DNA from 4 places in the Streptomyces sp. NBC_00986 genome. Region 1 is predicted to be linked to each of the others. Evidence: riboswitches for the same ligand, from Rfam matches in the RefSeq annotation. Region 1 holds a riboswitch; each other region holds the start of a gene.
What was found. Region 1 has a riboswitch for cyclic di-AMP ahead of OG504_RS28475 (M23 family metallopeptidase). Riboswitches for the same ligand answer to the same signal wherever they lie in the genome.
Positions count from the first base shown of each region.

Region 2: linked by a shared signal. The riboswitch ahead of OG504_RS09775 (peptidoglycan DD-metalloendopeptidase family protein) and the one ahead of OG504_RS28475 (M23 family metallopeptidase) in region 1 are both predicted to bind cyclic di-AMP.
Region 3: linked by a shared signal. The riboswitch ahead of OG504_RS31530 (transglycosylase family protein) and the one ahead of OG504_RS28475 (M23 family metallopeptidase) in region 1 are both predicted to bind cyclic di-AMP.
Region 4: linked by a shared signal. The riboswitch ahead of OG504_RS15360 (M23 family metallopeptidase) and the one ahead of OG504_RS28475 (M23 family metallopeptidase) in region 1 are both predicted to bind cyclic di-AMP.

Region 1 is NZ_CP108733.1:6,378,109-6,381,309, forward strand. Features, by position in the region: gene OG504_RS28470 (PP2C family protein-serine/threonine phosphatase) at 1-796, shown strand, start outside; cyclic di-AMP (ydaO/yuaA leader) riboswitch at 1,030-1,186, shown strand; gene OG504_RS28475 (M23 family metallopeptidase) at 1,198-2,208, shown strand; gene OG504_RS28480 (aldo/keto reductase) at 2,263-3,201, shown strand, end outside.
Region 2 is NZ_CP108733.1:2,233,297-2,236,497, forward strand. Features, by position in the region: gene OG504_RS09770 (SGNH/GDSL hydrolase family protein) at 1-592, opposite strand, end outside; gene OG504_RS09775 (peptidoglycan DD-metalloendopeptidase family protein) at 835-1,785, opposite strand; cyclic di-AMP (ydaO/yuaA leader) riboswitch at 1,790-1,952, opposite strand; gene OG504_RS09780 (alpha-galactosidase) at 2,256-3,201, opposite strand, start outside.
Region 3 is NZ_CP108733.1:7,039,798-7,042,998, reverse strand. Features, by position in the region: gene eno (phosphopyruvate hydratase) at 1-471, opposite strand, end outside; gene OG504_RS31530 (transglycosylase family protein) at 790-1,485, opposite strand; cyclic di-AMP (ydaO/yuaA leader) riboswitch at 1,495-1,668, opposite strand; gene OG504_RS31525 (transglycosylase family protein) at 1,863-2,882, opposite strand; gene OG504_RS31520 (cytochrome P450) at 3,097-3,201, opposite strand, start outside.
Region 4 is NZ_CP108733.1:3,579,676-3,582,876, reverse strand. Features, by position in the region: gene OG504_RS15365 (M16 family metallopeptidase) at 1-1,217, shown strand, start outside; cyclic di-AMP (ydaO/yuaA leader) riboswitch at 1,432-1,584, shown strand; gene OG504_RS15360 (M23 family metallopeptidase) at 1,597-2,352, shown strand; gene OG504_RS15355 (GntR family transcriptional regulator) at 2,541-3,201, shown strand, end outside.

The DNA.
Region 1 (3,201 bases):
CCTCGCCGTCCTCATCAACCTCCTCGTCCGCCGCAGCAGCGAACAGCTCGCCTCCGCGCGCGAGATCGCCGAGGCCGCCCAGCGGGCCGTACTGCCCGAACCGGCCGAGCGGATCGGCGGGTTCGAGATCGCGGCACGGTATGAGGCGGCGCAGGAGGGCGCGTTCATCGGGGGCGACCTGTACGCGGTGCAGGACACCCCGCACGGCGTACGGCTGGTCGTCGGTGACGTGCGCGGCAAGGGCATGGGCGCGGTCGCCGCCGTCGCCGTGGTCATCGGGGCGTTTCGGGAGGCCGCCGAGCAGGAGGCCACCCTGGAGGCGGTCGCGCAGCGGCTGGAGCGGGCGCTGGCGCGCGAGGGCACCCGGCGTGACGGGCTCGACGCGTTCGAGGGGTTCACCACGGCCGTCCTCGCCGAACTCCCGCACGGCGACGGCGTCGTACGGATCGTCGACCGGGGACACCCGCCGCCGCTGCTCCTGCTCGAGGACGGCACTGTACGCACGTTGCAGGTCCAGGAGCCCGCACTGCCTCTGGGAATGGGCGAGTTGGGGGTCTGGCCCGACCGCGCCGAGGAGTTCGCGTTCCCGGGCGGGGCCACTCTCCTCGTCCACACCGACGGGCTGTCCGAGGCGCGTGACGCCCGCGGTGTCTTCTACGACCCCGGGGCGCGGCTGGCCGGCCGGACCTTCCGCACCCCCGAGGCGCTGCTCGGCATCCTCGCCAAGGAGGTGCGCCGGTACTCCGGGGGCTGGATGACGGACGACATGGCGATGATCGCCGTACGCCATCCATGACCGTTATTACGGGGGGTGACTGCGTGAGCGCCCTCCGCATAACAACTGACATGCCGTCAATACCTGTGGGAATTCTGAGACTTGGCCAACTCGCCCGTTTTTCGCCGGTGGTGGGCCCTTCGTCCAGCAAGGAAAGGTTAATGATCAAGCCGAACAGCTTGGAAACGGGCGCCCGTGTCTATTAACGTTCGATAACGCAGCGCGGTCGTCCCAGCCGTCACTAGAGATGGCTCCGTGCGCACGCGCCGAATCCTGAAAGGGAACCGGGGAACCACCACTTGGGGTGAATCGCTCGTCGACTGCCGTGGAAACACGGCCGGTTTACGCGCGTAGGAGACCTTCCTGCTCCGAACCCGTCAGCTAACCCGGTAGGCGAGAAGGAAGGAAAGGAGCACGCCCACGTGGCGTCCAACCAGGCTGCCCCTGAAGCCCCTGTCGTCTACGGCGGTTACCGCCCCGACGAGGGCCCCTGGGAGGAGTGGAATCCCAGTGCGGAGTCCGTTGCTCCCAACCGCGGCAAGCACCGTGTCGCCAAGCAGCGTGGTGGCGGGGGATTCGCCCGCAGCTCCACCGTCCTGGGCGTCGGTGTCATAGCCGCCGTCAGTGCGGGCGGCATGGCCAGCGCCAACACCGGCAAGCCGCCGGTATCGATCTCCATACCCGACCTGCCCTCCGTGGGCCATCTGCTGGACGACTCGTCCAGTAGTACCCCCAAGGGTTCGGCGACCGCCCTCAGTAGTGTCGGCGTCTCCACCACCGAGACCGCCAAGGGCGCCTCGGACGCCGGTGAGCTGCTGCGCAACCGGATCATGGCGCAGGCCGAGTCGCAGCAGGTACAGGTCGACGGCAAGTCGAAGGCCGCCGTGGAGGCCGCCGTCGCCAAGCAGGTCGACGACGCCGCCGCGAAGGCCGAGAAGGACGCCGCGAAGAAGGCCGCCGACGCGAAGAAGGCCGCGGAGGCCGCCGCCCAGAAGAAGGCCGAGGCCGCGAAGCTCGCCGCGCTGGCCAAGCAGTACACGCTGCCGGTCGGCTCGTACACGATCACCGGCACCTTCGGCCAGGCCGGCTCGATGTGGTCCTCCGGGTATCACACGGGCCTCGACTTCGCCGCGCCCACCGGCACGCTGATCAAGGCGATCCACAGCGGCACGGTCACCGAGGCGGGCTGGGCCGGGTCGTACGGGTACCGCACGATCCTCACCCTCGACGACGGCACCGAGCTGTGGTTCTGCCATCAGTCCTCGATCAACGTGAGCGTCGGGCAGAAGGTCTCCACCGGCGAGGTCATCGGCCGGGTGGGCGCGACCGGCAACGTGACCGGGCCGCACCTCCACCTGGAGGTGCACATCAACGGCGCCGCCACCGCGAGCGACCCGGCGCCCTGGCTGCGCAGCAAGGGCCTCAACCCCTGATCTCTCCCTGATCGTCTGGAATATCCCGTTCCGGTCCGGCTGTTGACGAGAAGCATGACTTCTCTTCGCAAGCTGGGCCGGTCCGATCTCGAGGTCTTCCCGCTCTCCCTGGGCGGCAACGTCTTCGGCTGGACCGCAGACGAGGCGGCCTCCTTCGCCGTCCTCGACGCGTACGCGGCCGCGGGCGGCAACTTCGTCGACACCGCCGACTCGTACTCGGCGTTCGCGCCGGGCAACCACGGCGGCGAGTCCGAGACCATCATCGGCAAGTGGGTCAAGGCCCGCGGCAACCGCTCCGACGTCGTCATCGCCACCAAGGTCAGCCAGCACCCCGACTTCCCCGGCCTGAGCGCCGCCAACATCAGGGCCGCCGCCGACGCCTCCCTGCGCCGCCTGGACACCGACCACATCGACCTCTACTACACCCACTTCGACAAGGTCGAGGTGCCGGTCGAGGAGATCATCGGCGCGCTGGACGAGCTGGTGAGGGCGGGCAAGGTGCGGCACATCGCCGCGTCCAACATCACCCCGGAGCGGCTCCGGGCCTCCCTCGACTTCTCCGAGCGCGAGGGCCTGGCGCGCTATGTCGCCCTCCAGCCCCACTACAACCTGGTCTCGCGCGACACCTACGAGGGTGAGCTGAGCGCGCTCGCCGCGCAGGAGGGCCTGGCCGCGGTCCCGTACTTCGCGCTGGCCGCCGGCTTCCTCACCGGCAAGTACCGCCCCGGTACGACGGTCGACAGCCCGCGGGCCAAGGGCGCCGAGAAGCACCTGACCACCGAGCGCGGCCAGAAGGTGCTGACGGCCCTGGACGAGGTCGCCCAGGCCCACGACGCCCCGGTCGCCACGGTGGCCCTCGCCTGGCTCGCCGCCCAGCCCACGGTCGCGGCCCCGATCGCGTCGGCCCGGTCGCTGGAGCAACTCCCCGCGCTGCTGGGCGTGGCCGAACTGGAGCTGACGGACGCGGAGATCGCCCGCCTCACGCAGGCGTCG
Region 2 (3,201 bases), 4.1 Mb from region 1:
GGTCGGCCGGGACCTCGACGCCGAGGACCTGGCCGGCGCGGAGCGCCACGCGCGTGTGCCCCTCGGGAGAGAGGTGGAGCCGGTCGCCGTCCCAGGCCCGCCGGTCCTGGACCGTCTTCAGGGACCACAGGTCGAGCACCGGGCAGCCGTAGCGGTCGGCGATGGCCCGCACATGTCCGTTGTAGGTGGCGATCTTGCCGCGCAGATGCTTGAGCACGGGCACGCCGCGGGTGTCGAAGCCGGTCGTCACCATGACGGTGCCGACGGCGGCGGTGAGGTCGGCGACCGCGCGTTCGAAGCGCTCGGCGACCTCGTCGGGGTCGGTGCCCGGACGGATGATGTCGTTGCCGCCCGCGGCCAGGGAGACCAGGTCGGGCCCGATCTCCTTGGCCCGGGTGAGCTGGTCGGCCACGATCTGGTCGAGCAGCTTCCCGCGCACGGCCAGGTTGGTGTACTCGAAGTCGCCCTCGGGCCGCCGATCCGCGAGCAGTACCGCGAACCGGTCGGCCCAGCCGACCATCGCCCCGTCGGGCCCTGGGTCGCCGACGCCCTCGGTGAAGCTGTCCCCCACCGCCACGTACGACCCGATCACTGATCTGTTGTCACTCTTCGAATCGTTAGCCACGGCAACCATAATTCACCCTCGCATGTGACCTACGCGATCGTATTTAGGGGTTGACGGGCGGTGAGATAAGCCACTTGTAAAGGGTTGTCCAAAGTCGGAATAAGCCTCTGATCAGGGGTGTTGACCCCTCAACTGCTATGCCCGAAGGCCGGACCCGAGATTCTCGGGTCCGGCCTTCGGTTGCGTGGGGCAGGCGTCGGGGCCCGGCGTCAGCCGACGGTGACGCCGTGCGAGCGGAGGTAGGCGACCGGGTCGACGTCCGAGCCGTAGTACGGCGTGGTCCGGATCTCGAAGTGCAGGTGCGGGCCGGTCACGTTGCCGGTCGCGCCGGAGAGGCCTATCTGCTGGCCCTCGGTCACGGTCTGGCCGGCCGAGACGGACAGCTGCGACATGTGGGCGTACTGCGAGTACTCGCCGTCCGCGTGCCGGATGACGACCTCGTTGCCGTAGGCGCCGTCGTAGGCCGCCGAGACGACCGTGCCCGCGGCGACCGCCTTGACAGTGGTGCCGGTCGGGACGACGAAGTCGACGCCGGTGTGGTAGCCGCTGGACCACATGCTGCCCGCGACGCGGTAGCCGGTGCCGATGGTGCCGCCGGTCACGGGGAGGGTGTAACCGGAGGAGCTGCTGGTGCTGTCGTCGCTCTGCGAGGCCGACGTGCTCTTCGAGGACGAAGACGACGAGGACGAGGAAGAAGACGAAGAGCCGGACGACGTGGACGAGTTGGACGACTTGCTCGCGCCCGTCCCGCTCGTCCCGCCCGTCGAGGCCTTCTCGCCGAGGGAGAGCTTCAGGCCCGGGTGGATCAGCGACGGGTCACTGCCGATGGCCTCGCGGTTGTCCTGGTAGAGCTTCTTCCAGCCGCCGGTGACGTCCTGCTCCTCGGCGATCTTCGCGAGCCAGTCGCCCGACCGCACCGCATACGTCTTGACGCCCGAGGCCTTCGAGACGGTCTTCGCGGCCGACTTCTCAGAAACCGTCTTCCCGGCCACCGGAACGGACTGAACTGCCTTTTCCGGAGCGGAAGTCGTGGTCGCGGCATGGGCGCCGGTGGCTCCCATGAGCGGAAGGGCGAGCGCTGCGCCGCCGGTTCCGGCTACGGCCATCGAGCGGGTGAGTCGCTGGGACTTCGGGCGGCGGTGCTTACCCTTCGCGGGCATGACGAATTCCTCTCCGGCGCCTGCGAGGTGAGCTGTCGGGTGCGGGCTGGAGATGCCCGGCCGCGCGCTGGTCGCGGCTAAACCCCAAGCCCGTTCCGGAGACCGGAACAGGCGTCTTACCTGTGGGTCCCCCGCTCCTGCCGCATACGGGTGGGTGTGTGCGGAGTCCGGTCGGCGGCAGGATTGGGCGTCCGTCCGGATTGGTGGCGAACGTAAGCGAGGAAGACGCAAAGGGACAAGCAGGAGGTTCCACGGATTTGCGTTCCTTGCGTTTCCCTGTGGGAATTCACAGTCACCCTCCGTGAATTCCCACCGGACTCGACCCCTCAATTCCCCTGCAAAAGCACGTCAATTACGTGAACATGACGAACGACGCACGGTCACGAATATGACGCTGCTCACGTACACAACTCTCAGGTTCCTTTATTCCAGAGCGAGTTGGCACGAAGGCTGCAATTGGGACAGATGGATCAGATGCGACGCAGCCGGATAACCGTCGCATCGAGGTCACCACGCAGGCCGGTGCGCAGTCCGTGGTGCAACAGGACGGCACCCCGGTGGACTTCGCCCGTTTCGAGGCATTCGTACGACGCTGCCGGGTCGAGCCCGCGCAGCCGGAGCGCCGGCAGCGGCTCGCCGTAGTGCTGCGCCTGGAGCAGGGCGAGGACGACGGTCTCGTCGCCGCGGACGTACTGCACGGCACTGAGTCCGCCGCTCGGCGGGCGCAGGCGGTGGAGGTCGCCGTGCTGCACGAGCGGGCGGATCTCCTTGTAGAGGTCCACCCACCGGCGGGCCTCGGCGAGTTCCTCCTCGGTCCACTCCGAGAGATCCCCGCCCACGCCGAGCACTCCGGCCATGGCGCTCACGAACCGGAAACGCAGGCTGCTGACGCGTCCGTTGAGCTGGGTGTTCGGGCTGTCGGTGACCCAGGCGGCCATCACGCGCGCGGGGTGGATCTGGCTGAAGCCGTGCTGGATGGCGAGCCTGTCGAGCGGGTCGGTGTTGTCCGAGGTCCACACCTGGTCCGTGCGGCTCATGATGCCGAGGTCGATCCGGCCACCGCCGCCCGAGCAGGACTCGAAGGCCACCTCCGGGTGGGCCGCCCGCAACCGGTCGAACAGGGCGTACAGCGCGCGCACGTGGTCGACCCAGAGGCGCTGCGGATAGGCGTCACCGGGCCACCCGGCGTCCGTGAAGCAGCGGTTGAAGTCCCACTTCACGTAGTCGATCGGGGCACTGGAGAGCAGCCCGTCGAGTTGCTCCCAGAGGTATTCCTGGACGTCCTCGCGGGCGAGGTTCAGTACGAGCTGATTGCGGAACTCCGTCCGCTTTCGCCCCTCTTGGTACTGCACCCAGTCGGGGTGGGCGCGGTACAGGTCGCTGTCCGCGTTGACCATCTCGGGCTCGACCCAGATG
Region 3 (3,201 bases), 660 kb from region 1:
GTGCGAGCCGCCGTTCAGGATGTTCATCATCGGAACGGGCAGCAGGTGCGCGTTCGGGCCGCCGAGGTAGCGGAAGAGGGGGAGGTCGCTGGCCTCGGACGCGGCGTGCGCGACGGCGAGGGAGACGCCGAGGATGGCGTTGGCGCCGAGCGAGCCCTTGTTGTCGGTGGCGTCCAGGTCGAACATCGCCTGGTCGATCAGGCGCTGCTCGGTGGCGTCGTAGCCGACGAGCTCCGGGCCGATCTGCTCGATGACGGCGAGGACGGCCTTCTCGACGCCCTTGCCGCCGTAGCGGTTGGGGTCACCGTCACGCAGCTCGATGGCCTCGAAGGCACCCGTGGAGGCGCCGGACGGAACGGCGGCACGACCCGTGCTGCCGTCGTCGAGGCCGACCTCGACCTCGACCGTGGGGTTGCCTCGGGAGTCCAGGATTTCCCGGGCTACGACGACGTCGATGGACGGCACGAGCATCTCCTTCTTGGGATCTGACGCGGCTACGGCAACACCGCAGCGGCTCTGCGAGACGAGCCTAACCGGCTCGGGGCGATTGGCCATCCGGTCGGCCGCCTGATGGACAGAACCGAGAGTAAATTGTTTCCGAACGGAACAAAGAGTTCGGCAAAAGTGCGGGAACACGGGCGGGGACGCAAAAAAGCCCCGCCCCGGTGCGTACGGGGGAACACGCACCGGAGCGGGGAGCCCGTGGGGGACGGGGGTGGCCCTCACGGGGTCTCCATCATGGACACCACGGATGTGAGGGCGCTGTGGTTCAGCTACGAGCCGCGTAGGTCACTTCAGGTGGAGCTGCTGGCCCGGGAAGATGAAGTCGGCGTCGTCGATGATGTCCTTGTTCAGCTTGAACAGCTGCTGCCAGCCGCCCTTCACCTTGTGCTTCTCGGCGATGGAGCTGAGGGTGTCGCCCTTGACGACCTTGTACTCGCCGTCACCCTTCTTGACCTTCTTGCCGGTCGGGGTGGTGACGGTCTTCTTGGCGGCCGGGCGCTCGGCGGAGCGGGAGGCGGTGGTGTCGCTCGTGGAGCGGTCGCTGGTGGAGCCGCTGCTCGAGGAGGAGCTGTTGCCGCTGGAGCTGGAGGAGCTGCCGCCGGAGTAGGAGGCGCCCGACAGGCCGGTGCCGCAGTTGGGCCAGGCGCCCTTGCCCTGGGCGGCGAGAACCTTCTCCGCCACGGCGATCTGCTGGGACTTGGAGGCCTGGTTCGCGGTGGAGGCGTAGGCGGTGCCGCCGTACGCGGCCCACGTCGAGGCGGAGAACTGCAGACCGCCGTAGTAGCCGTTACCGGTGTTGATGGACCAGTTGCCGCCGGACTCGCAGCTGGCGACCGTGTCCCACTCGGACGCGGTGGCGGCGGAGGCGCTGCCCGTCGCCATGAGCGGGGCGGCTATCGCGACACCGGTGACGCCGGCGAGCGTGGCGACGCGGGTGGCCTTGGACGGACGACGGTGCTTGCCCTTGCTGGAAAACAGCATGGAAAATCCCAATCCCCTCACCGACGCCTGCGAGGTGAGCTGTCGGGTTCGGGCCGTGTGAGTTGCCCGGCCGCACACCTCTCGGTGCGCGACTTCACCCCAAGCCGGTTCCGGTCGTCTCTCAACTCCCGGGCCCGGCGCTTACCTTGGGTCCCCCGCTCCTGCCTACGGCGCTTTACGCGACGACTGTTCCCGGAGGCCGCTGGCAGGACTCGGCGTTGCGGCAACCGGACGCTCGTGGTGACGAGCGGCCTTGACCGTAGACACGGAATCCACGGAATTCCAAAGACGATCAGGCCTTCTGAGACTCATCCCACACTTTGATCAAACCGGACATTCCCGAGCGAAGCGTGACGTGAACTCCCGCTGCCCTCTTGCTACTTTTCGTCCACTTCCGTACCGACGTCCAAGGTCTGACCGGCGGCGATCTGGGTCGGATCGGCGCCTATCACCTTTTTGTTCTCGGCGTAGAGCGCGCGCCATCCGCCGTCGTAGCCAAGGGAGTCGGCGATGGACGCGAGGGAGTCGCCGGCGCGGACGGTGTAGGTCTGCGGCGACACGCTTTCCTCGGCACTGGCGCCGCGATGCTTGCCGGCACTCTGCCGAGTGCCCTGCTGCTCGCCCTGCTGGTCGTCGGAATCGCCGAGCGCGCCCGTGTCGACGAGGCTCCACTTGCCCACCGCCTGGGCCGAGTTGTCCGTTTCGTCGATTTTCGGGGAGGCGGCGGCCGAGTCGTTGCCGGCCGCGGGAGTGGTGGACTTGTCGGACTTGCTGGAGTTGTCCGTCGCGGTCGGTGAGGGACTGTCGGTCGACGAGTCGCCGCCGGACGCGTCGGACGAAGTCGAGTCCGTGGTGCCGGAGTCGGACAAGCCGGAGGAAGCGGACGAGTCGGATGAACCGGAGTCGGAGTCGGAACCGGAGCCGGAGTCGGAGTCGGAACCGGAGCCGGAGTCGGAGGAGTCGGCCGGGGTGGCCGACGGGGAGTCACTCGCGAGGCCGGTGTCGACGTCCGTCGAACCCGAGGTGGTGGTGAGCCCGGAGAGCAGCGCGCAGGTGGTCCAGGCGGAGGTGCCCTTGTCGGCGAGGATCTTCTCGGCGACGGCTATCTGCTGGGAGCGGCTGGCCAGGTCGGCGCTGGGCGCATAGTCGGGGCCGCCGTACTTGTCCCATTCGTCCTGGGTCATCTGCAGGCCGCCGTAGTAGCCGTTGCCGTCGTTCATGCTCCAGGAGCCGCCGCTCTCGCAGTTGGCCACCTTGTCCCAGGTGGTGCCGTCGGCGGCGTTCGCGGCGGCGGCCCCGAGGAGGGGGATGGCGATGGCGGAGCCGGTCACCCCGGCCGCGACGAGGAGAGCCGGAGCCTGGCGGGGGCGACGGTGACGACCGTTCCCGGAGAGCATGCGGAGGCCTTTCGCGTGACAGCGGGGGGACCGCGCGGCGGGTGGGGCAAGGGGTGGTGCGGGGCGCCGCGCTGGTAGGTGAACGTATCCACAGTCGATCACTTGTCACAAGTTAATGCCACGGAGATCACGTGAAGATCACAGAGTTGAAGAACTGTCACTTTCGGGTTTAGGGGTCCGGACTGCCTGTTCAACGGCGCCCCGGACCGCCTGTTCAACGGCGTTCCGGGGTGAACTCCACGGGGAGGGTGCGCAGTCCGCGCATGATGAGGCCGCCGCGCCAGCGCAAGTCGGCCGGATCTCCGGCGAGTTGCAGGTC
Region 4 (3,201 bases), 2.8 Mb from region 1:
TGGACGCCGAACCGGCCGGCCTGGACGGTGTCGCCACGATCACCGCGCGGGCCTTCTCCGAGGGCACCGACAAGCACTCCGCCGAGGAGTTCGCCGCCGAGCTGGAGCGCTCCGGCGCCACCCTCGACGCGCACGCCGACCACCCCGGGCTGCGCCTGAGCCTGGAGGTCCCGGCCTCGCGCCTGGCCAAGGGCCTCGGTCTGCTGTCGGACGCGCTCAGGGCACCCGCGTTCGCGGACAGCGAGGTCGAGCGGCTGGTCCGCAACCGCCTCGACGAGATCCCGCACGAGACGGCCAACCCGTCCCGCCGCGCAGCCAAGGAGCTCTCCAAGGAGCTGTTCCCGGCGACCTCGCGCATGTCGCGCCCGCGCCAGGGCACCGAGGAGACCGTCCAGAAGATCGACTCCGGGGCCGTACGCGCCTTCTACGACCGGCACGTCCGTCCCGCGACGGCCACCGTCGTGGTCGTCGGCGACCTCACCGGCATCGACCTGGACGCGCTCCTGGCCGAGACCCTGGGTTCGTGGACGGGTTCCACCGCGCAGCCGCGTCCCGTGCCGCCGGTGACCGCCGACGACACCGGGCGCGTCGTGATCGTGCACCGGCCCGGCGCCGTCCAGACGCAGCTGCTCATCGGCCGCGTCGGATCCGACCGGCACGACCGCGTGTGGCCCGCGCAGGTGCTCGGCACGTACTGCCTCGGCGGCACCCTCACCTCCCGCCTGGACCGTGTCCTGCGCGAGGAGAAGGGCTACACCTACGGTGTGCGGGCGTTCGGCCAGGTGCTGCGTTCGGCACCCGACGGCACGGGCGCCTCGATGCTCGCCATCAGCGGCTCCGTGGACACCCCGAACACCGGTCCCGCGCTGGACGACCTGTGGACGGTGCTCCGCAAGCTCGCCGAGGGCGGACTCACCGACGCCGAGCGGGACATCGCCGTACAGAACCTCGTCGGGGTGGCGCCGCTCAAGTACGAGACCGCCGCGGCCGTCGCGAGCACGCTGGCCGACCAGGTCGAGCAGCACCTGCCCGACGACTACCAGGCGACGCTGTACCAGCAGCTCGCCGCGACCGGCACCGTGGAGGCCACCGCGGCGGTCGTGAACGCCTTCCCGGTGGACCGTCTGGTGACGATCCTGGTCGGCGACGCGGAGCAGATCAAGGAGCCCGTCGAGGCGCTCGGCATCGGCGAAGTGACCGTCGTCGCGGCCGAGTAGACGACCCGTAGCGAGCCGACGAGCGGCACGCGCGCGTGGGGGCCCTGGTGACTGAAGCGTCACCAGGGCCCCCTAATGTCCGAATTGGGGGAGAGGTTGCCCGTCTGCCCTGTGGCATGTGCAACAAAACCCGTGATCCGTTTGGGGATTGAAAGTCGTCCCCCTTAGCGTCGGTCCGGCTGTCCGTCAGGCACCGCGCCGCACTCGCGGCACCGGACAGTCATCGCCGAGTCCCCGTACGGCGCGAGCCAGGGGAGCCGGGGACCCACGTCCCTGGGGTGAATCGGACGCCCGTCGAGGGGGTCCGTAGGAGACCTTCCTGCTCCGAACCCGTCAGCTAACCCGGTAGGCGAGAAGGAAGGAAAGGACCAGCCACTCCATGGCGTTCACCCGCGCCACCGGGAAGCACCGTCGCCCGAGCCGGACCCACCGCACCACCGTTCGTGTCGCGAGTGTCGCGGCCCTCACCACCACCGGCGTCGTAGGCACCCTGGCCGCCGCCCCGGCGTTCGCCGCGGAGCCCGCCCCTGAACAGACCGGCCTCACCCCCGTCATCGCCATGGGCGACGCCGTCGCCGAGAAGATCGACGCCCAGGCCGCCGCCCAGCAGCAGGCCGCGGACGAAACGCTGGCCAAGGAGGTCGCCCGCGCCAAGGCCGCCGCACTGGCCAAGGCGGAGCGCGAGGCCGAGGTGCGCGCCGCCCGCGCCGCCGAGCGCAAGAGGCTCAACACCTTCGTCGCGCCGGTCACCGGCTCGTACGTCTCCACCGGCTACAAGACCGGCGGTTCCCTCTGGTCCTCCGGTGCCCACACCGGCATCGACTTCCACGCCTCGACCGGCACCTCCGTGCACGCGGTCGGCTCCGGCACCGTCGTCGAGGCCGGCTGGGGCGGCTCGTACGGCAATCAAGTGGTGATCAAGATGGCCGACGGCATGTACACCATGTACGGGCACCTGTCGTCCATCGGTGTCTCCGTCGGCCAGACGGTCACTCCTGGCGAGCAGATCGGCCTCTCCGGGGCGACCGGCAACGTCACCGGACCGCACCTCCACTTCGAGGCCCGCACGACCGCCGAGTACGGCTCGGACGTCGACCCTGTCGCGTACCTCCGCAAGCACGGTGTGAACGTCTGACGACGTAGCGCCGCACTTCCCGAAGCCCTGGCCCGCCCGGCCGGGGCTTTCGGCGTTTCCGGAGCCCTCCTGTCCAAAAAATATCCATGGATTCCGGCCCGCCATCGGAAATTCCCGCTCATTGCAATAGAGTCACGGAACACACGTCAATCGTCGACGTTTCACGGGGATTAAGGCGGAGGTCGGACATGCGTATTCCGGCGCACTCGGTATGCACGGCGATCCGGGACGACATCGTCGCCGGTGTCTACGAGCGCGGCAGCCGGCTCACGGAGGAACTCCTCGCGCGCCGGTACGGGGTCTCGCGCGTCCCCGTCCGGGAGGCTCTGCGCACGCTGGAGGCCGAGGGGTTCGTGGTGACCCGGCGGCACGCGGGCGCGTGCGTCGCGGAACCGACCGAGCAGGAGGCCGCCGACCTGCTGGAGATGCGGATGCTGCTGGAGCCGCTCGGCGCCTCGCGGGCCGCCCAGCGCCGCACCGAGGCCCACCTCAAGGTGCTGCGCGGCCTCGTCAGACTGGGCCAGGAGCGCGCCAGGCGCGGCAACAGCGAGGATCTGCGCTCCCTGGGCAGCTGGTTCCACGAGACGCTGGCGCAGGCCTCCGGGAGCCCCGCGCTGACCTCGATGCTGACTCAGCTGCGGCACAAGATCGCCTGGATGTACGCGGTGGACGCACCGGCCAACCCCGTCGAGTCCTGGGCCGAACACGGGGCCATCGTGGACGCCGTGGCCCGCGGGGACAGCGAGCGCGCCCGGGCGATCACCGCCCTGCACACCGAGCGCGCGGGCACCGCGCACCGGCTGCGCTTTCCCGGCGGGGCGAACGGCGCGAACGGCACGGACCGTGTGA